Regions from separate parts of the Streptomyces sp. NPDC050121 genome, predicted to be linked through region 3. Evidence: riboswitches for the same ligand, from Rfam matches in the RefSeq annotation. Region 3 holds a riboswitch; each other region holds the start of a gene.

Region 1 (7,058 bases), on a different contig from region 3:
GTCCACGTCCGAGACCGGCTCCGCCGAGCCGGGCGCGACCGCGATGGGGCTCGCCACCACCATGGGGGAGGCGGCCCAGGCCGCCGAGGCCGCCGGGGCGGGCGCCGTCGCCGCCGTCCTCACCCCCGTTCTCGCCGGGACCGCCGCGGTGATCTTCCTGCTCGTGGGCTACCTCCTCAGGGCGCTGGACCCCGACCAGGCGTTCGCCAGGACCATGCTCACCGCCGGGTGGGCGTTCGGTGCCGTGGCCGTGGCCGCGATCCTCGTCGCCACCGTCGCGCTGCTGCTCGCCGCCCTGCGCAACCGGCCCTCCCTGGAGGCCGAACCGTACGGCGAGCTGAGCGAGGAGGTCGCCGCGGCCAGGGAGGCCTGGCGGGAGGCCCTGCTGGAACGCGGCATCCTGCCGTTCCTCCGGGAGGCACTCGCCGCCCCCGGTGCGGCGCCCGCCCTGCACACCGACCCGGTCCCGCCGACGGTCACAGGCCGCCTTCCGAAGATCGGCTACGACCGGCCGGGCTTCACCAGCCCGGACGACGGCCGTTCGACGGGCCCCCGCCCGAGCTTCAGCAGCCCGGACTACACGAGCCCGGACTTCGGCGGCCCGGAGAACCGGCCGGAATAGGCACTCGGCTTGCGCCCCCGCCGACCCTTGCCGAGGGGAGCGCAAGCCGTACGCCGGGCCTACAGGCAGGCAGGCAGGCCGACAGGCAGGCAGATGGTCTGTCAGTCGGCCAGTGGCAGATAGACCCGGTTGCCGCTCGCCGCGAACTCCTTCGACTTCTCCAGCATCCCCTCGGCGATCTCCTCCGCCGAGGCCCCGTCGGCCGCCCCACCACCGAACCGCTCGGTGATGCTCTGACTGATCTTCATCGAGCAGAACTTCGGCCCGCACATGGAACAGAAGTGGGCCGTCTTCGCCGGCTCGGCCGGAAGTGTCTCGTCGTGGAACTCCCGTGCCGTGTCCGGGTCGAGGGCAAGGTTGAACTGGTCCTCCCAGCGGAACTCGAAGCGGGCGTCGGACAGCGCGTCGTCCCATTCCTGTGCACCGGGGTGCCCCTTGGCGAGGTCGGCTGCGTGGGCGGCGATCTTGTAGGTGACGACGCCGGTCTTGACGTCGTCACGGTTGGGCAGGCCCAAATGTTCCTTGGGCGTGACATAGCAGAGCATGGCCGTGCCCCACCAGGCGATCATCGCGGCACCGATGCCGGAGGTGATGTGGTCGTACGCCGGCGCGACGTCCGTCGTCAGAGGGCCGAGCGTATAGAACGGAGCTTCATCACAGATCTCCTGCTGAAGGTCGATGTTCTCCTTGATCTTGTGCATCGGGACATGTCCCGGGCCCTCGATCATCGTCTGTACATGGAAACGCTTCGCGATCCGGTTGAGTTCCCCGAGCGTCCTCAACTCGGCGAACTGCGCCTCGTCGTTGGCGTCCGCGATGGAACCCGGCCGCAGCCCGTCGCCCAGCGAGTACGTGACGTCGTAGGCGGCGAGGATCTCGCAGAGTTCCTCGAAGTTCTCGTAAAGGAACGACTCCTTGTGGTGCGCGAGGCACCAGGCCGCCATGATCGAGCCGCCGCGCGAGACGATGCCGGTCTTCCGGTTGGCGGTGAGCGGGACGTACGGGAGGCGGACACCGGCGTGGACCGTCATGTAGTCCACACCCTGCTCGGCCTGTTCGATGACCGTGTCCTTGTAGATCTCCCAGGTGAGCTCCTCGGCCCGGCCGTCCACCTTCTCCAATGCCTGGTAGAGCGGAACCGTGCCGATCGGGACGGGGGAGTTGCGCAGCACCCACTCACGGGTGGTGTGGATGTTCCGGCCGGTGGACAGGTCCATGACCGTGTCGGCGCCCCAGCGGGTCGCCCAGGTCATTTTCTCCACCTCCTCCTCGATGGAGGACGTCACCGCCGAGTTGCCGATGTTGGCGTTGACCTTCACCAGGAACCGCTTGCCGATGATCATCGGCTCGATCTCCGGGTGGTTGACGTTGGCCGGCAACACCGCGCGGCCCGCCGCGATCTCCTCGCGGACGACCTCCGGAGAAACGTTCTCCCTGATGGCCACGAACTCCATCTCGGGCGTGATCTCCCCCCGGCGCGCATACGCGAGCTGGGTGACCGCCGCGCCGTCCCTGCTGCGACGCGGCAGGCGCGGCCGCCCGGGGAAGACCGCGTCGAGGTTGCGCAGACCGCCGCGCGGCGACGTGTGCTTGAGGCCGTCGTCCTCGGGACGGACCGGCCGGCCCGCGTATTCTTCGGTGTCCCCGCGGGCGATGATCCAGTTCTCGCGCAGCGGCAACAGCCCCCTGCGGACATCGGTGTCGGCGAGCGGATCGGTGTACGGGCCGGAGGTGTCGTACAGCGTGACCGACTGCCCGTTGGTGAGGTGCACCTGACGGACCGGCACCCGCAGGTCGGGGCGAGTGCCCTCGACGTAGCCCTTGTGCCAGCCGATGGACTTCCCGGCCTCCACGGTATTCGCGTCGACCTCTTTTTCGCTGGTCGCGTTCTGCGTGAAGGCAGGCGTGCGTGTGTCCTTGTTGGTCATGAGACCTACTCCCTACGCCGGCATTACCCGGTAACAGGTTCGGCGGTCGACGCAGCGGCTACCGCCTGCCGACGTTTCATGTGAAACATCACTCGAATCGAGAGACGTTCCACGTGAAACACCGCTAAGACGGAGGTCAGCGCCCTCTCAGCCCGGTGCTCCGAGCTCCCGCGTGTGCAAAGGTGCCTCCACGCTAGCGTCAATTCGGGCGCGGTGAACAGAGGGCCCCTGTCGTTCTTGCGATGATCGGTCGGTGACCACGACACACCAGCCCCCGTACCCGCCCCCCGAGCCGCCCCGTCGGCCGGGCTCCGGAAACGGCGCCGCCAGTGGCCCCGGTCCTGGCGGCGGCTCCGGAAACAGCCCCGGGAACGACCGCGATGTCCACAGCGGTCACGATGGCGAGCGTGATCACGGGCAGTACCCAGATCACGGACCGGGGTACGCCGGTGGATTGGGCGGGCTGGGTCGGCTGGGGCGCGGTGGAACCCCCAGGAGCCGGGCGCAGGACCCCGGCGGAGGCCCCGGCCCGGGGAACCAGGCGGGAGGCGGCAACGGGCGAGGGTACGGGTACGAACCTGAATACGGTCCTGGATACGGCCGTCGCGACGGTTCCGACGCGGACACCGGCGTCGGCACCGGCTACGGGGCCGGCGCCGGCCCCGAGTACGGATACGGCCGCAGGCGCGGCGAGCACGGTCATGGGCAGAATCCCGACCATGGTCATGGCGGTGACCCCAGGAACGGTCCCGGAAACGGCACCAGGCACGGCTCTGGCGAGGGACCTGGTGACGGCCAGGCACATGGCCCGGGCGACGAGCACGGGCACAGGCACGGGGGACACGGACACGGCCACGGGGAGCACGGGCACGGGCGACGTCACGATTCCGGCAACGGGCCCGGACCGGGGCCCGGAGATGGGCACGGTTCCGGGGGTGGTCACGGGCACAGTCACAGCCATGGCCCTGCGGCCCCCGTCTCCCAGCACCTGCGCAAGGTCATCGCGGCCATCCTCATCCCGTTCGGCGTGGCCGTGGTGGTCGGGCTCGTGGTGCTGTGGCCCGGTGGCGCGCCGGCGCACGAGCGCACGGGGGTCGGCTTCGACCGGCAGACCCAGCAGGCCACGGTCACCAAGGTCGTGAGCGTGAGCTGTGCGTCGGTGAACGCCTCGCGCGAGACACCGACCGGCGACACCTCCACGGCCGAGGGATCCTCCGCACAGCAGCAGGCGAGCGGATCCTGCAAGAAGGCCACGATCCGTGTGGACACCGGTAAGGACAAGGGTCGGACGTTCACCGAGATCGTCCAGCCGGACCAGTCACGGCAGTTGGAACAGGGCGAGAAGGTCGTGGTCGCCTACGAGCCCTCCGCGCCGAAGGACCTGCAGTACTCGGTCACCGACGTGAACCGCCGCGTCCCGATGACCGTGCTCGCCCTCATCTTCGCGGTCGCCGTCGTGGTCGTCGGGCGGCTTCGGGGCGTCATGGCGCTGGTCGCACTGGCCATCAGCTTCCTGCTGCTGAACTTCTTCGTCCTGCCCGCGATCCTGCAAGGCTCGAACCCGTTGGTCGTGGCGGTGGTGGGAGCGAGCGCCATCATGCTGATCGCGCTCTATCTGTGTCATGGTCTCTCGGCCCGCACCTCGGTCGCGGTGCTCGGCACGCTCATCTCGCTGCTGCTGATCGGCATCCTGGGTTCGGTGTTCATCGACTGGGCCGCGCTGACGGGCAACACGGACGACAACACGGGCCTGATCCACGGGCTGTACCCGTCGATCGACATGAGTGGTCTGCTGCTCGCCGGCATCATCATCGGCTCGCTCGGTGTCCTCGACGATGTGACGGTCACCCAGACGTCGGCGGTCTGGGAGCTGCATGAGGCGAACCCGTCGATGGGCTGGCGCGGGCTGTACCGGGCAGGCATCCGCATCGGCCGCGACCACATCGCGTCCGTGGTGAACACGCTCGTCCTCGCCTACGCCGGTGCCGCGCTGCCGCTGCTGCTGCTCTTCTCGATCGCCCAGAGCAGTGTGGGCGCCGTCGCCAACAGTGAGTTGGTCGCCGAGGAGATCGTGCGCACGCTGGTGGGGTCGATCGGCCTGGTCGCCTCCGTGCCCGTCACGACGGCCCTGGCCGCCCTCGTGGTCTCCGCCGACCGTCCGGGCGCCGCGACGGCCCCCGCCCTGGCCCCGGAGACGCATCCGGCGGCTACGGGGGTTACGGCAGGAGCGACGGCCGCGGGTCCCGCCCCGGGCCGTGGCGGCCGAGGCAGGCGACGCAAACGCTGAGCCGACCGGCACCCGGGAGCCGAACCGCACTGGCCGGCTCTCGGGCGTGCGCCCCGCTTCCCCCAACGCCTCGAGAAGAAGCGTTCCTGCACGGCCCCACCCATGACGAAGTGCTCCGTCACCCCTGCGCCGCCGACGTCTCAGCCGGCACTCTGCTCCTCGGCCAGGATCCGGTCCAGCGCTTCGTCCAAATGCGCGTCGAAGTCGGCGAGTGCACCCTCCTGGCCCAGCGGTACCAGCTTGTCGGTGCGGTCGAGAAACGCAACGAGGGGAGCCGCCGAGGAGCGGAACAACGCCTGGTCACCCCCGACCTGAAGCCGGATCAGAACCTCTCCCAGCACATCGGGATCGACGGGCGAGACACGGACGTCCCCTTCGCCGCACGCCCGGCCCACCCCGTCGATGAGCAGCTCACGCCCGAAGGCCCAGGTCACCGGGGCGTCACCGGGCAAGTGGAAGGTGAGTCGCACGGCATAGGGATCGCACGACTCGTAACCCAGCTCCACCGGGATGCGGAACGAGAGTTCCTCGGAGACGAGGAAGCTCATCATGACCTCTGCCTGTACTGCCTGTACGGACTCGCGCATCGCGTTACCCCGTCATTTGCTGTCGAATGGCCGGTAATCAACCCCTGACACTGCACCGCATCTTGCTGAACGTGCACAACAGATCACAAGGAGTGAGTTTTCAGATACTGATAGAGATCGCGATTGACCCCAGCGACCGTCCGACCTCGCTCTGCAGTTGCCGCGCCGCCGGGAGCAGGCGGTCGGCGTGATGGGAGGGGAGAGAGATCGCCATCGTCGCCGCCGTGGTGCCCACAGTGATCGGGATCGCGGCGCACACCGTACCCAGCGCGTACTCCTGCCGTTCGACGACCGGTTCCATGCGTCGCGTCCGTTCCAGACGCCGCAGCAGGGTGTGGTTGTCACGCACGGTGTACGGGGTGATCGACTGGGCCGGATAGCGGTCCAGGTGGTCGCGGCGGGCGTCCTCGTCCAGTTGGGAGAGCAGGCACTGGCCGATGGCGTGCGCGTGTCCGGTCTCACGGAAGTCGGCCCATTCCTCCACCGCCGGGTTGCCCGGGGTGTCGGAGACGCACATGATCTCGATCTCGCCGTTGCGGTATCGCGCGTAGTACACGGGGACACCGATCGAATCGCGCCATTGGGCGAGGGTGTCGGCGACCGTGCTGCGACGTTTCTGCGCCGCCCCGCTGCTGCCGAGCCGCTCGGCTGCCTCGCCGAGGAAGAACAGCCCCTTGTCCCGGCGCAGATAGCCCTCGTGCACGAGGGTGCGTAGGAGGTGGTAGGCCGTGGGCAGCGCGAGGCCGGTCTCCCGGGCGAGCTGCTTGGCCGGAGCCCCGTACTCGTGCTCGGCGACGGTCTCCAGCAAACGCATCGCGCGCTGGACGGAGCCGATCAGGGTGGCCGCGGGGTGGGGATGCTCGGCGCCGCCGCCGGGGCTCGGCGGGCGTTGAAGTGGGGGTGTGGAAGAAAGCGGACGGGCGGGGGGTGCGTACGGCTGTGCGGATGCGGTGTCAACCATGGCCAAGGGTCACTCCCGAAGCGCGAGGGGGCGGTCCGTGCGGGGGAACACGGGAGGGGTGTACGCCGCTCGCGGGGGTCGTCCCCGCGTCGAATTCCGGACTTTAACCGTCCGCCACCGCTTGCAGACGGGCTGTCAGGAAAACTTCCCCCGGCCGAGGGAACCGGTGATTCCTGTTACCGATCACCGGCCTCCCGGACCGCTCACCAGTCGCTTCGCGACGACGAACTCGACATGAACTTCCGTACGACGTAGATGAGTCCGCCGACCAGCGCCACGAAGACCAGCAGCTTGAAGAGCAGGCCGATCACGAACCCGACGACGCTGGCTATCAGCCCGCCGAACACGACCAGCGCGATGACCGGCACCGCAACCCACTTCACCCACCACGGCAGTCCCGCGAAGATCTCTCGCATCGCCCTTGTCCTCATCCTCTTCGGTCGATGTCCGGCACCCTTGTCGGGCCGGATCCCTTCGATGTCCTGCCATCGATGCTAGGTCCGAAGAGGGTGCCTACGGGGGCGTCGCGCCCCTTGTCCTCCCCTGACCGATCCCCTAGGGAACCCCGAGGCCCTGGATCGGCTGCGAGGCGGAGACGCTCAGCCCTCGGGCGGCGAGAACACCACCAGGACCCGGAGATCCTCACTGATGTGATGGAACTTGTGGGCGACGC
Region 2 (7,058 bases), on a different contig from region 3:
CAGTTCCAACACCGGTCTGATCGCGGGCATAGCGGCCGTGCTGGTCGTCGTCGGCGGTGGCGCGGTGTTCTTCGGCATGCGTCGCCGTGGGTCCAGCAACCGCTGACCCGCACAACGAACAGCGCGCGGGTGGCCCGTCCCTTCGCCGGGGCGGGCCACCCGCATGTTCGGCCGCCGCCCCACCCGCGCCCGGCTTCCTCAGCCGAACTTCGTCTTCTCCAGCCAGAGCTCCAGCAGCTCGCGCTCGCCGAGCACCTCCAACCCCGGGCTGTCCAGCGGCAGTCGGCGGTAGAAGGCGAGCAGCACGGAGGTGAGCGGGCCGCGCAGGGCGACCGTCGCCTTCTCGTGACCGCGACGCCAGACGATCCCACGCTCGGTGAGCTCGACCGTCCTCCCCCACCCTTCGGGCGGGGGGACCCCCATCTCGCTTCGCTCGGCGTTCAAGTCAGCCGACGTGTCGGTGGCGTGCAGGTGGATGCTGCGGCCCGGGACGAGCAGTTCGTCGTCCGCCGCCTGCGGCATGTTCCGCTGCACCCACTCCACGAGTTGCAGCCACTCGTCCAGCGCGTCGGCGGCCACCTCGGGCGCGACCTCGTAGGGCACTTGGGCGGCGAGGGCGGCGTCCGCGCTGTGCACGGTGATCTCGTGGGTCATCCGGCGCGCCCAGAAGCCGGAGTCGAGCGTCCCGGCCCAGCCCCACACCTTCGCGTCGGGACCGGCCTCCCGCAGCGCGCCGACGACCAGCTCGCCGGTCTCCGCGAGCCAGGCGTCGAGCGCGGCCGGGTCGCCCTCGCCGTCCGGTCCGCCGTACAGCGGCACCGACTCCGCCGGGATCTCCTCCTGGGCCCGCGTCCGCACCAGCGCGTCCACCCAGCGCAGGGCTCCGCCCATATGCCGCACGAGTTGCTCCAGCGACCAGTCGGGGCAGGTCGGCACGGTGGCCGAGAGGTCCGCCCCGGAGGTCACCACGGCCCTCAACAGGCCGACCTGGTGGGCGATTTCGTCACAGTAGCGGTCATGTGCGAGAAGGGTCATACGTAACACCGTAGGGGTCGGCCCGGTCAGTCCAGCACGACGATTTCGGCCGTGTCGAAGGACACCCCCACGACGCCCCCGACCTCCGGCGCGTCCCGCAGCGCGCACGCCGCCTCCAACCTCGGTGCGCCCTCCGGCTGGAGATGCACGGCAACATGGGTGCCCCGGAAGGTGCGGGCGGCGACCGTGCAGCGCAGGCCCTCCTCCGCGCTCACCAGGCGCACCCCGGCGGGCCGGACGAGCAGCGTGCGCGCCCCCTGCCCGGACCCGGCCGGCACCGGCACCTTGCCCCACGGCGTGACCGCGACCTCCCCGGCGACGGTCGCCTCCACCACGTTGTCGAAGCCGAGGAAGCGGGCCACGAACGCGTCCGCCGGACGCTGCCACACCTCAAGAGGCGTACCGGACTGGGCGATCCGCCCGTCCCGCATCACCACGACCCGGTCGGCGAGCGCGAACGCCTCGCCCTGGTCGTGCGTCACCGCGAGAACCGTGGTCCCCAACCGGCCGAAGAGTTCCCTCAGTTCGACGACCAGCCGCTCCCGCAGCGACCGGTCGAGCTGACCGAGCGGCTCGTCCAGCATCAACAGCCGGGGCCGGGGCGCGAGGGCCCGGGCCAGCGCGACCCGCTGCTGCTCCCCGCCGGACAGCGCGGCGACGGCCCGCCGGGCGGCGCCGGGCAGTCCCACGAGGTCGAGCAACTCCTGTACCCGGTCGGCCTGTTCCTGCCGGGAAACCGCCCGCATCCGCAGCCCGAATGCCACATTGCCACCCACGTCCCGCTGCGGGAACAGCTGATGGTCCTGGAACATCAGCCCGAGCTCCCGTCGGTGCGCGGGCACGCCCGCCTGGTCGCGTCCGTCGAGCAGCACCCGCCCGGAGTCCAGGGGTTGCAGTCCGGCCACCGCCCGCAGCAACGTCGACTTGCCGCTGCCGCTGGGCCCGAGCACACACACCACCTCGTGCTCGGCGACGGCAAGATCGACGGCGTCCAGCACCGCCCGTCCGCCGAACCGCACGGTGGCACGCTCCAGTTCGAGCAGCCGCATCAGAACTCCCCCGTCCGGTCGGTCCGCAGCCGCTCCAGCACCAGCAGGGCCACCGCGCACACGATCATCAGAATCGTCGAAAGAGCCATCGCCTGGCCGTAGTTGAGCTCACCGGCCCGCCCGAGCAGTCGTGCCACGGCGACCGGCAGCGTCGGGTTGTCGGGCCGCGCGATGAACACGGTCGCCCCGAACTCCCCCAGTGACACCGCGAAGGCGAACCCGGCCGCGACCAGCAGCGCCCGCCGCACCATCGGCAGGTCCACCTCCCGCCACACCCGCCACGGCGACGCCCCGAGCACGGCCGCCGCCTCACGCAGCCGCTGGTCCACCGCCCGCAGCACCGGCAGCATGGTCCGTACGACGAAGGGCACGCCGACCAGCGCCTGCGCCAGCGGCACCAGGATCCACGTACCGCGCAGGTCCAGCGGAGGCTCGTCCAGCGCGATCAGGAACCCGAAGCCGACGGTCACGGCGGAGACGCCGAGCGGCAGCATCAACAGCGCGTCGAAGCCACGGACCAGCCGCCCGGCGTCCCGGCGGGTGAGGGCCGCGGCGGCCAGCCCGCCGATCAGCACCGCGATGGCGGTCGCGGCGATGGCGTACTGCAGGGAGTTACCGATCGCCTCGATCGGCGGAACCAGGAAGACATTGCCGTCGTCGCTGGTCAGCGCCCGGTAGTAGGCGAAGCCTGGCGTGTCCAGCGAGCGCTGCACCAGCACCGCGAGCGGCAGCACCAGCAGCACGGCGATCGTGGCGAGCACCCCGGCGAGCAGCGCCCACTGCCCGGTCCCACGCGGCCGGCGCGCCGTCACGGAGGCGTCCACGAGCCGCAGCGCGGTCTCCCGCCGTCGTACGGCGGCGGCGTGCACGGCGAGGATCGCGCCGACGGCCACGAACTGGACGATCGTGAGGACGGCCGCCGTCGACAGGTCGAAGATCTCGGAGGTCTGCCGGTAGATCTCCACTTCGAGCGTGGAGAAGGTGGGGCCGCCGAGGATCTGCACCACACCGAAGGAGGTGAAGGTGAAGAGGAAGACCATCAGCGCGGCGGCGGCGACGGCGGGCCCGAGGGCCGGCAGCGTGACCGTGCGCCAGGCCCTCAGCCGGGACGCGCCCAGCATCCGCGCCGCCTCCTCCTGCCGCGGGTCGAGCTGCGACCACAGCCCGCCCACGGTCCGTACGACGACCGCGTAGTTGAAGAAGACATGCGCGAGCAGGATCGCCCACACGGTGGTGTCCAGCCGTACGCCCCACAGCTCGTCGAGCAGTCCGCCGCGCCCGACGAGCGCGAGGAACGCCGTACCGACGACGACCGTCGGCAGCACGAACGGGACGGTGACGACGGCCCGCAGCACCTGCTTGCCCGGAAAGTCCAGCCGCGCGAACACATACGCGCCCGGCAGCGCGACCAGGAGCGTGAGCGCGGTGGACGCGAGCGCCTGCCAGGTGGTGAACCACAGGACGTGCCGGATGTCGGACTGCGCGAGCACGTCCCACAACCGCCCGAACTGCCAGCCGCCGTCCGTCTTCAGGCCGCGCGCGACGATCGCGGCGACCGGGTAGGCGAAGAAGACCGCGAAGAACGCGACGGGCACGGTCATCAGAGCGAGCCGCGCCGCCGCGCTCTCCTTGGTGCCCTTCCCGGGGGCGCCCTTCCCGGGGGTGCGCTCCCCCGGGGGCCTCTTCTCCAGGGCTACTTCAGTACGAGCGAGGTCCATGACTTGACCCACTGGTCGCGGCGGTCGGCGATCTTCGCCGGGTCCATGGTCTCGGGGTCCTTGGCGGCGGGACCGTACTGGGTGAACTCGGCGGGCACGGCCGCGCCCTTCACCACCGGGTACACGAACATGTTGAGCGGCATGTCCTCCTGGAACTTCTTGCTGATCAGGAAGTCGATCAGCGCCTTGCCGCCCTTGCCGTCGGCCGCGTTGTCCAGCAGCCCCGCGAACTCGACCTGGCGGAAACAGGTGCCGGTCGCGACGCCCGTCGGAGCGGTGGTCGGCTTCGGATCGCCGAAGATCACCTCGGCGGGCGGCGAGGAGGCGTACGACACGACGAGCGGCCGGTCCGCTCCCGCCTTCCTGCCCCCGGCCGAACCGGAGAACTCCTCGTTGTAGGCCTGCTCCCAGCCGTCGACGACCTTCACCCCGTTCGCCTTGAGCTTCTTCCAGTAGCCCTCCCAGCCTCCGTCGCCGTACTTCGCGGCCGAGCCGAGCAGGAACCCGAGGCCGGGCGAGGAGGTGGCGGCGTTCTCGGTGACGAGGAGGTTCTTGTAGGCGGGCTTCACCAGGTCGTCGAAGGAGGCGGGCGGGGTCAGCTTGTGCTCGGCGAAGTACTTCTTGTCGTAGTTGACGCAGATGTCGCCGTAGTCGACGGGCGTGACCCGGTGTTTGCCGGCGTCCAGCTGAAAGCGGGTCTCGACCTGCGCGAGCCCCTTCGCCTCGTACGGCTGGAACAGCCCGTTGTCGAGGGCGCGGGACAGGAGGGTGTTGTCGACTCCGAAGAAGACGTCGCCCTGCGGGTGGTCCTTGGTGAGGATGGCCTTGTTGACGGCCTGCCCGGCGTCGCCGTCCTTGAGGACCTTCACCTTGTAGCCGGACTGCTTCTCGAAGTCGGCGAGCACGCTCTTGGAGACGGCCCACGAGTCGTGGCTGACGAGGGTGACGGTCTTGGACTCCGTCGCTCCCCCGCCGCCGTCCGTCGACCCGCACGCGGACAGCGTGAGCAGGCCGAGCCCGACGGCCACGGCCACGATGGTCTTGTTCTGCACTGGATTTCCTCCTGGGGGTGACCAGGAAGAGACGCGGCCCTGCCCGGGTCCGCACGGAACGGACACCGGGCAGGGCGCAACAGCTCGAGTGATGACCGAACTTCCTACCCAGAATGACCTGGGCGAGGTTCAGAGGGTCTGCGGGCCTGGATGCCGCACTCTCAGCGCTGTGGCGCTCCCCTGTCGGAATATGAAGATATGTGTACGGCCTAAAGACTACCGCTCGGTGGCCGCGAGCTGACCGCACGCCCCGTCGATCTCCTGACCACGGGTGTCCCGGACGGTCACGGGGACGCCGTGCGCGGCGATCGCCTCGACGAACGCCTTCTCGTCCTCCGGCCGGGAGGCCGTCCACTTCGAGCCCGGGGTCGGGTTGAGCGGGATGAGGTTGACGTGCACGGGCTTGCCCCGCAGCAGCCGCCCGAGCCGGTCACCGCGCCAGGCCTGGTCGTTGATGTCGCGGATCAGCGCGTACTCGATGGACAGCCGGCGCCCGGAGCGCTCGGTGTACTCGAACCCGGCGTCCAGCACCTCCCGCACCTTCCACCGCGTGTTCACGGGGACGAGGGTGTCGCGCAGCTCGTCGTCGGGCGCGTGCAGGGAGATCGCGAGCCGGCACTTGAAGCCCTCGTCGGCGAACCGGTGGATGGCGGGCACCAGCCCGACCGTCGACACGGTGATGCCCCGCTGCGAGAGCCCGAGCCCGTCCGGCGCCGGGTCGGTGAGCGCGCGGATGGCGCCGACGACCCGCTTGTAGTTGGCGAGCGGCTCGCCCATCCCCATGAAGACGATGTTGGACAGCCGGGCAGGCCCCCCGGGCACGTCCCCGTCCCGCAGCGCCCGCATCCCGTCGACGATCTGGTGCACGATCTCGGCGGTGGACAGATTCCGGTCGAGCCCCGCCTGCCCGGTGGCGCAGAACGGGCAGTTCATCCCGCACCCGGCCTGCGAGCTGATGCACATGGTCACCCGGTCCGGGTAGCGCATCAGCACCGACTCCACGAGCGTGCCGTCGAACAGCCGCCACAGGGTCTTGCGTGTGGTCCCCTGGTCCGTCGACAGATGCCGGACGACCGACATCAGGTCCGGCAGCAGCGCCTCACGCAGCTTCTCGCGCGCACCGGCGGGGATGTCCGTCCACTCCGCCGGGTCGTGCGCGTAGCGCGCGAAGTAGTGCTGCGACAGCTGCTTGGCACGGAACGGCTTCTCACCGATCTCCGCCACGACCTCCTTCCGCTCGGCGGGCGAGAGGTCGGCGAGGTGCCGCGGCGGCTTCTTGGCTCCGCGGGGGGCGACGAAAGTGAGTTCTCCGGGCTTAGGCATGGCCTTACCAGTGTCGCAGATCGAATCGGGTGGCCCGGGCCGCCCGGATCCGGGTGCGGGGCGGCTACCAGTTCCGTTCGGCGGTGGTCTTGGCCGGGCCGAGGACCTCCACGTGGCCGTGATCGCCGTACAGGGCACGCCGCCAGTCGCCGAACACCTTCGCGGTGCGGTCCGCGCTGTCCTGCTCTCCCACACCGAAGTCGACCCGGACCACGGCCACGCTGCGGGCGCTGTCCGCGGGCACCCGGATGTGGACGCTCGTCACGTGGGAGGCGAGGGCTGCATCCGCTTTCGGGGCGTCCGTCGTGAGGTAGGCGCGGAATTCGCGGAGCATCGGGAACCAGCGGTGCGGACCGCTCGCAGGGCCGTCGGTGCCCTGGTCGTCGCTGGTGGTGTCGGGAAGGCTGCCCTGGTCGTCGCTCGTCTCGTCGGGAAGGTTGCTCTGGCCGTCGTCGGTGGTCTCGTCCGGGAGATTGCTCTGGCCGTCGTCCGTGGTCTCGTCCGGAAGACTGCCCTGGTCGTCGCTGGTCTCGTCCGGGAGATTGCTCTGGCCGTCGTCCGTGGTCTCGTCCGGAAGACTGCCCTGGTCGTCGCTCGTCTCGTCCGTCGCGGACGATCCCGGCCCGGACGTGGCAGCCGTTCGCTCCCCGGCGTGCTGCGTGCCGCAGGCGGTCAGCGGCAGGCAGCAGAAGGCAAGCACCACGGCGACGGGTGCGTACCGAGTCATCAACTTCATGTGTGTCCCCCTTCACACAGTGAGAGGGGGACACACAGCCGGGAGTTCCATCGAGCGGGGCGGGGCTACGCCATCCCGTGCTCCAGCCGGTCCTTCAGCAGCCGTTCGTTGTGCGGGAGCTCCTTGCGGACCTGTGCGCGGACGA
Region 3 (7,058 bases):
TCCGCCAGAAGCCGTGGGTTCATGGGTGTGGCGGCCTCGATCAGCCGTCTGCCCTGGGCGAGGTCACGGGGGCGCCCCACGGCCAGCAGGGCGACCAGACGGTCCTCGCGCAGCCAGCACACCGTCCAGGCCGGTCCCGACGGATCGCCGCGCCACAGGGTGCGGTCGGCGCCGGTGTGATGGCCCGCGTACTGGACGAAGCGGCCGAACTGCTCGGACCAGAAGTACGGCACCGGGTCGTAGACGGCCGGGGGCTCGCCGGTGACCTCGCCGAGGATGTTCGCCGCGACCGTGCGCGGCCCCTGGAGGGCGTTGTCCCAGTGGTGGACGAGGAGCCGCTCGCCGTACCGGCCCGAAGGGAAGGAGGCGCAGTCGCCGACCGCGTACACGTCCGGCAGGGAGGTGCGCAGACAGGCGTCGGCCACGACCTCGCGGTGCGCGCCGAGCTCGATGCCGGAGCCGGCCAGCCAGGCGGTGGCGGGGCGGGCGCCGATGCCGACCACGACGGCGTCGGCGGGCAGCCGCGAGCCGTCGTCGAGGACGACCGCTCCGGGCTCGACGCGCTCCACGCGCGCGTGGGTGCGCAGGGCCGTACCGCTGTCGGCGTACCAGGCGGCCATCGGGGCGGCCACCTCGGCGGGCAGCGCCCCGGCCAGCGGCCGGTCGGCGGCCTCCACGACGGTGACCGCGCAGCCGGCCTCGCGTGCGGCCGTGGCGAACTCCGCGCCGATCCAGCCCGCGCCGACGACCACGACGTCGTGCTGCCGGGCGAGCACGGGCCGCAGCCGTTCGGCGTCGTCCAGGGTGCGCAGCAGGTGCACGCCGGGCACGCCCTCGGCGCCGGGCAGCCGGATCGGTTCGGCGCCGGTGGCGAGGACGAGGACGTCGTACGGGACGGGCCCGGCCTCGGTGTCCAGCTCGTGGTCGGCGGGGCGCAGGCCGAGGACCTCGCGGCCCAGGACCAGTTCGATGCCGAGGCCGTCGAAGTCGACGTCGAAGGCGGAGCCCTCGGACTTGCCGAGCAGGACGGCTTTGGACAGCGGTGGCCGGTCGTAGGGCTGGTGGGGTTCGGCGCCGATCAGCGTCACCGTGCCGTCGAAGCCCTGTTCGCGCAGCGCGACCGCGGTCTGCACCCCGGCCATGCCCGCGCCGACGACCACCACGCGCCGCCCGGCCGGGCCGCCTTCTTCCTGCCTGCGCTCACTCACCTGATCACCTTAGACAACTGACTATTCGTCAGTCAGCCGTCGTGTTCCGTGACCTGCTCCACAACGCTGGTGCCGCTGCCCGTCTGCGACTCCCACTCCCAGGTCTCCTCCAGGCGGACCCGCCCGTCGGGCAGCTCCACGACCGTCGACACGCAGTGCCCCGAGGACGTCGTCGCGTCCTGCTTGAGCTGGACGTAGCGGAAGTCGAGCCGGTCCCCCTGCCGGGTACCCACCAGATGGCCGCGTACGACGTCGCCGCCCGCGTAGTCCGCCCAGATCACGCCGTCCTGCTCGCGGTAGGCGAAGCGGGTGCGGGTGCCGACCTGGCCCGGGGCCTGGTCGGCGACGGGGGCGAGGACGAGACCGTCGAGCGAACGGGGCACGGGCGGAGGCTCCCTTACTGAGACATACGGCATCGGGCTAGGGTGGCCAACGTAGAGCACTCGCGGGAGCCCGGACGCACCGGGCTGAGAGGGAGGCTGGCGGCCTCCGACCGTACGAACCTGATCCGGGTCATGCCGGCGAAGGGAGGGGCTGGACGCCCATGTCGTCTCCACGTACGTCAGACGTCCTCGTCATCGGGGGCGGGATCATCGGGCTGGTCACGGCCTGGCGGGCCGCGCAGCGCGGCCTCGCCACGGCGGTGGTCGACCCGGAACCGGGCGGCGGGGCCGCCCAGGTGGCGGCCGGGATGCTGGCCGCCGTCACGGAACTGCACCACGGCGAGCAGACCCTGCTCGGCCTGAATCTCGCCTCCGCGCGCCGCTATCCGGACTTCGCGGCGGAGCTGACGGAGCTGACCGGCCACGACCTCGGCTACCGGCGGTGCGGCACGCTCGCGGTCGCGCTGGACGCCGACGACCGCGCCCATCTGCGCGAGCTGCACGCCCTGCAGCGGCAGTCGGGGCTGGCGTCGGAGTGGCTGTCGGGGCGTGAGTGCCGCCGTCTTGAGCCGATGCTCGCGCCGGGAGTTCGCGGCGGGCTGCGGGTGGACGGCGACCACCAGGTCGATCCGCGGCGGCTGGCCGCGGCGCTGGTGACCGCGTGCGAGCGGGCGGGCGTGGTGTTCCGGCGGGCGTGGGCCGAGCGGCTGTCCGTGGTGGGCGGGCGGGCCGCGGGGGTCGTCACCCGGGACGGGACGGCGCTGGGGGCGGGACAGGTGGTGCTCGCCGGCGGCAGTCTGAGCGGGCGGCTGGCCGGGGTCCCGCAGGACGTGCTGCCGCCGGTGCGGCCGGTGAAGGGGCAGGTCCTGCGGCTGACCGTGCCACGGCGGTACGCGCCGTTCCTGAGCCGGACGGTGCGGGCCGTGGTGCGCGGCAGCCAGGTCTATCTGGTGCCCCGGGAGAACGGCGAGCTGGTCGTGGGCGCGACCAGCGAGGAACTGGGCTGGGACACGACGGTGACGGCAGGGGGCGTGTACGAGCTGCTGCGCGACGCCCATGAACTGGTGCCGGGGATCACCGAGCTGCCGCTGACCGAGACGCGCGCGGGGCTGCGCCCCGGCTCCCCGGACAACGCGCCGCTGCTCGGGCCGACCGGCCTGGACGGGCTGCTGCTGGCCACCGGGCACTACCGCAACGGGGTGCTGCTGACGCCGGTGACCGGTGACGCGATGGCGCATGTCCTGGCCACCGGGGAGCTCCCGGACGAGGCCCGTCCCTTCACACCCCGGCGTTTCGGCGCCGCCGCACTCTCGGAGCAGCCCGCATGAACATCTCGGTGAACGGCGAGCGGCAAAAGGTCGCTCCCGGCACGGCTCTCGACAGCGTCGTACGGTCCCTGACGCCGGCGCCCTCCGGGGTGGCCGCCGCGCTCAACGAGACGGTCGTCCCCCGCGCGCGGTGGTCGGCGACGGCGCTCAGCGAGGGCGACCGGGTGGAAGTCCTGACCGCCGTACAGGGAGGCTGAGCGCCATGGCCGACGATTCCTTCGTCCTCGGGGGTACGTCCTTCTCGTCCCGGCTGATCATGGGTACGGGGGGTGCACCCAGCCTGGAGGTGCTGGAGCGGGCGCTGGTCGCCTCCGGGACCGAGCTGACGACGGTCGCGATGCGGCGCGTCGATCCCTCCGTGCACGGCTCCGTGCTGTCGGTGCTCGAGCGGCTCGGCATCCGGGTGCTGCCGAACACCGCGGGGTGTTACACGGCCGGGGAGGCGGTGCTGACGGCGCGGCTGGCGCGGGAGGCGCTGGGTACCGATCTGATCAAACTGGAGGTCATCGCCGACGAGCGGACGCTGCTGCCGGATCCGGTCGAGTTGCTGGAGGCGGCGGAGACGCTGGTGGACGACGGGTTCACGGTGCTGCCGTACACGAACGACGATCCGGTGCTGGCACGGAAGCTGGAGGATGCGGGGTGTGCCGCGGTGATGCCGCTGGGCTCGCCGATCGGCTCCGGGCTCGGCATCCGCAACCCGCACAACTTCCAGCTGATCGTCGAGCACGCGCGTGTGCCGGTGATTCTGGACGCGGGGGCCGGTACGGCGTCGGATGTGGCGTTGGCGATGGAGTTGGGGTGCGCGGGGGTGATGCTGGCGTCGGCGGTGACGCGGGCGAGGGATCCCGAGCGGATGGCGTCGGCGATGCGGGCCGGCGTCGAGGCGGGACGGCTGGCCCACCTGGCGGGCCGGATCCCCCGCCGCTACTTCGCCGAGGCGTCGTCCCCCACCGCGGGCCGGGCGGCGCTGGACCCCGAGCGTCCCGCCTTCTGACCACCGCCCCGCTCCCCCCGGCCTCTCCACCGCCCCGCTCCCCCCGGCCTCTCCTCGATCGCGTTACAGGTCGGCTGCAGTCAGGGGTGATCGGGCCGGAGGATGCGGTGGTGTCGGTCGTGGCTCGTACACTCGCCTGCGTGGACACGACCCTTCAGGACCCTCTGGTCGGGCAGGTGCTCGACGGCCGGTATCGCGTCGAGGCGCGGATCGCGGTCGGCGGGATGGCCACGGTCTACCGGGCCGTGGACACCCGCCTGGACCGCGTGCTCGCGCTCAAGGTGATGCACCCGGCGCTCGCCGCCGACGAGGTGTTCGTCGAGCGGTTCATCCGGGAGGCGAAGTCCGTCGCGCGGCTCGCCCACCCGAATGTCGTTCAGGTGTTCGACCAGGGTGCGGACGCGTCGTATGTCTATCTCGCCATGGAGTACATCGCCGGCTGCACGCTGCGTGACGTGCTGCGTGAGCGCGGGGCGCTGCAGCCGCGGGCCGCGCTGGACATCCTGGAGCCGGTGCTCGCCGCGCTCGGCGCCGCGCACCGGGCCGGGTTCGTGCACCGGGACATGAAGCCCGAGAACGTGCTCATAGGGGATGACGGGCGGGTCAAGGTCGCCGACTTCGGGCTGGTGCGGTCCGTGGACACCGTGACCAGCACCACCGGGGCCGTCCTCGGGACCGTCGCCTATCTCGCTCCCGAGCAGATCGAGCAGCCCGGCGCCGCCGATCCCCGCGTCGACGTGTACGCGTGCGGGGTCGTGCTCTACGAGATGCTCACCGGTGAGAAGCCGCACGACGGGGACTCCCCGGCGATCGTGCTCTACAAGCACCTCCACGAGGACGTTCCGCCGCCGTCGGCCCTCGTCCCCGGGCTGCCGTTCGAGCTGGACGAGCTGGTCGCCTCGGCCACCGCCCGCACACCCGACGTCCGGCCACACGACGCCGTCGCGCTGCTCGCGCAGGTGCGACAGGCGCGCGCCCCGCTCACCGAGGACCAGCTGGACGCGCTGCCGCCGCAGGCCGTCTCCGCCGGGCACGACATCGCCGAGGACCGGACGAGCGTCATCCCGCGCTCGCTGACAGTGCCACGGCCGCTGCCCGTCAACGAGGACGACACCGCCGCCGACGAGGCCGCCCTGAACCGGACCTCCCGGTTCCAGAGTCCGCCGCCCTTGCCGCCCCGGCGCCGTTCCGTGCGGCGGCCCCGGCGCGGGGTGCTCGCGCTCGTCACCGTGGCCCTGCTGGTGTTCGGCGTGGGCGCGGGCGTCTGGTACATCAACTCCGGGCAGTTCACCAGGGTGCCGGCGGTGCTGACGCAGAAGGAGGCCGAGGCCAGGAAGCGGCTGGAGGCGGCCGGGATCGAGGTCGGCAAGGTCCGGCACGAGTACAGCGACACCGTCAGGCGCGGCACCGTCATGGACACCGACCCCGAGCCGGGCGCCCGCATCCGCAAGCACGACTCCGTGACGCTCACCGTCTCCGACGGCCCCGAGATGGTGAAGGTGCCGGACGTGCAGGGCTCCCGGCTGGACAAGGCCGAGCAGCTGCTGAAGACGGACGGCCTGGAGCCGGGTCTGGTCACCCAGGAGTTCAGCAAGGACGTCATCAAGGGCTTCGTGATCAGCACGAACCCGCAGGCGGGGGTGAAGCGCCGCGCGGGCACCGCCGTGTCCCTCGTCGTCAGCAAGGGCAGCCCGATCGACGTCCCGGACGTCACCGGCGAGGACCTCGAGGACGCCAGGGCGGAGCTGGAGGGGGCCGGCCTGAAGGTGAAGGTCTCCGCCGGCGAGGTCAACTCCGAGTTCGACAAGGGGCAGGTCGCGGCGCAGTCCCCGGCGGCGGACGGCAAGGCCGCCGCCGGCGACACGGTGACGCTGACGCTGTCCAAGGGGCCGGAGATGGTCGAGGTCCCGGACGTGGTGGGGGCGAGCGTCGGCGACGCGAAGTCGCTCCTCGAACAGTCCGGGTTCAAGGTCGAGGAGGACCGTGGGCTGCTGGGGCTGTTCGGCGACACTGTGAAGAAGCAGTCCGTGGACGCGGGCGACACCGCGCCCAAGGGGTCGACGATCACGATCACCATCCGCTGACCGGCGGGGCGGCCGGGCATGACACCCTGAACGGGTGAGTCCTGAAGCCCCCTGCCCCTCCCCCGCCGCCACCTCCTCCGCGTCCCCTTTCGCCTTCCGCAACCCCGTCGGCGGTCATGTCCCCGTGGCCGGCGGGCTGCACGACGTGGGCATGTCGTACGCCCATGACCTCAGGGCCGAGACGGTCCAGGTGTTCGTCGCCAACCCGCGCGGCTGGGCCACGCCGGTCGGGAACCCGCGGCAGGACGAGGCCTTCCGGGAGGTGTGCGCGGCGGAGTCGGTCCCGGCGTACGTGCACGCGCCCTACCTGATCAACTTCGGCTCGCACACCGAGGCGACGGTGGAGAAGTCGGTGGAGTCGCTGCGGCACTCGCTGCGCCGCGGGCGGGAGATCGGCGCCTTGGGCGTGGTCGTGCACACGGGGAGCGCGACGGGCGGCCGGGACCGGTCCGTGGCGCTGAAGCAGGTCCGCGAGCGCCTGCTGCCGCTGCTGGACGAGCTGACCCACGACGACGACCCGTTCCTGCTGCTGGAGTCCACCGCCGGCCAGGGCGCCTCGCTCTGCTCCCGGACCTGGGACTTCGGGCCGTACTTCGAGGCGCTGGACGCCCATCCCAAGCTGGGCGTCTGCCTCGACACCTGCCACATCTTCGCGGCCGGGCACGACCTGACCGGCCCGGCCGGCATGCACCAGACCCTGGACCTGCTGGTGGACACCGTCGGCGAGGGCCGGCTGAAGCTGATCCACGCCAACGACTCCAAGGACGTCGTCGGCGCCCACAAGGACCGGCACGAGAACATCGGCGCAGGTCACATCGGCGAGGACCCGTTCCGGGCGCTGATGACCCACCCCGCGACCGTGGGCGTCCCCCTGATCATCGAGACCCCCGGCGGCAAGGAGGGACACGCGGCGGACGTGGAGCGGCTGAAGAAACTGCGCGACGGCTGAGGCGGTCGGTCCTCGTTCTCGCACCCGTCGCCAAGACCCCCGTGGGTCAGAGCTCGGGCCCGTCCCCCGGGCCCTCCTGGTAGGAGTAGCGCTGTTCCTTCCAGGGGTC

The links. Region 3 has a riboswitch for thiamine pyrophosphate ahead of thiO (glycine oxidase ThiO). Riboswitches for the same ligand answer to the same signal wherever they lie in the genome.
Region 1: it holds a riboswitch for thiamine pyrophosphate, as region 3 does, so the genes downstream of both, thiC (phosphomethylpyrimidine synthase ThiC) here and thiO (glycine oxidase ThiO) in region 3, are expected to answer to the same signal.
Region 2: it holds a riboswitch for thiamine pyrophosphate, as region 3 does, so the genes downstream of both, ACIBTS_RS10170 (thiamine ABC transporter substrate binding subunit) here and thiO (glycine oxidase ThiO) in region 3, are expected to answer to the same signal.

The regions. Positions count from the first base shown of each region.
Region 1 is NZ_JBITJV010000020.1:165,432-172,489, forward strand. It holds gene ACIBTS_RS28305 (hypothetical protein) at 1-622, shown strand, start outside; gene thiC (phosphomethylpyrimidine synthase ThiC) at 724-2,550, opposite strand; TPP riboswitch at 2,543-2,732, opposite strand; gene ACIBTS_RS28315 (YibE/F family protein) at 3,005-4,837, shown strand; gene ACIBTS_RS28320 (SsgA family sporulation/cell division regulator) at 4,978-5,424, opposite strand; gene ACIBTS_RS28325 (IclR family transcriptional regulator) at 5,525-6,391, opposite strand; gene ACIBTS_RS28330 (DUF5326 family protein) at 6,589-6,801, opposite strand; gene ACIBTS_RS28335 (cupin domain-containing protein) at 6,985-7,058, opposite strand, start outside.
Region 2 is NZ_JBITJV010000005.1:122,781-129,838, forward strand. It holds gene ACIBTS_RS10150 (LAETG motif-containing sortase-dependent surface protein) at 1-106, shown strand, start outside; gene ACIBTS_RS10155 (maleylpyruvate isomerase family mycothiol-dependent enzyme) at 199-1,035, opposite strand; gene ACIBTS_RS10160 (ABC transporter ATP-binding protein) at 1,062-2,084, opposite strand; gene ACIBTS_RS10165 (ABC transporter permease) at 2,084-3,685, opposite strand; gene ACIBTS_RS10170 (thiamine ABC transporter substrate binding subunit) at 3,778-4,854, opposite strand; TPP riboswitch at 4,938-5,046, opposite strand; gene rlmN (23S rRNA (adenine(2503)-C(2))-methyltransferase RlmN) at 5,071-6,177, opposite strand; gene ACIBTS_RS10180 (hypothetical protein) at 6,242-6,913, opposite strand; gene ACIBTS_RS10185 (SRPBCC family protein) at 6,979-7,058, opposite strand, start outside.
Region 3 is NZ_JBITJV010000049.1:12,134-19,191, forward strand. It holds gene ACIBTS_RS42850 (NAD(P)/FAD-dependent oxidoreductase) at 1-1,208, opposite strand, end outside; gene ACIBTS_RS42855 (hypothetical protein) at 1,241-1,591, opposite strand; TPP riboswitch at 1,644-1,755, shown strand; gene thiO (glycine oxidase ThiO) at 1,753-2,919, shown strand; gene thiS (sulfur carrier protein ThiS) at 2,916-3,116, shown strand; gene ACIBTS_RS42870 (thiazole synthase) at 3,122-3,916, shown strand; gene pknB (Stk1 family PASTA domain-containing Ser/Thr kinase) at 4,057-6,000, shown strand; gene ACIBTS_RS42880 (deoxyribonuclease IV) at 6,035-6,949, shown strand; gene ACIBTS_RS42885 (sulfite oxidase-like oxidoreductase) at 6,996-7,058, opposite strand, start outside.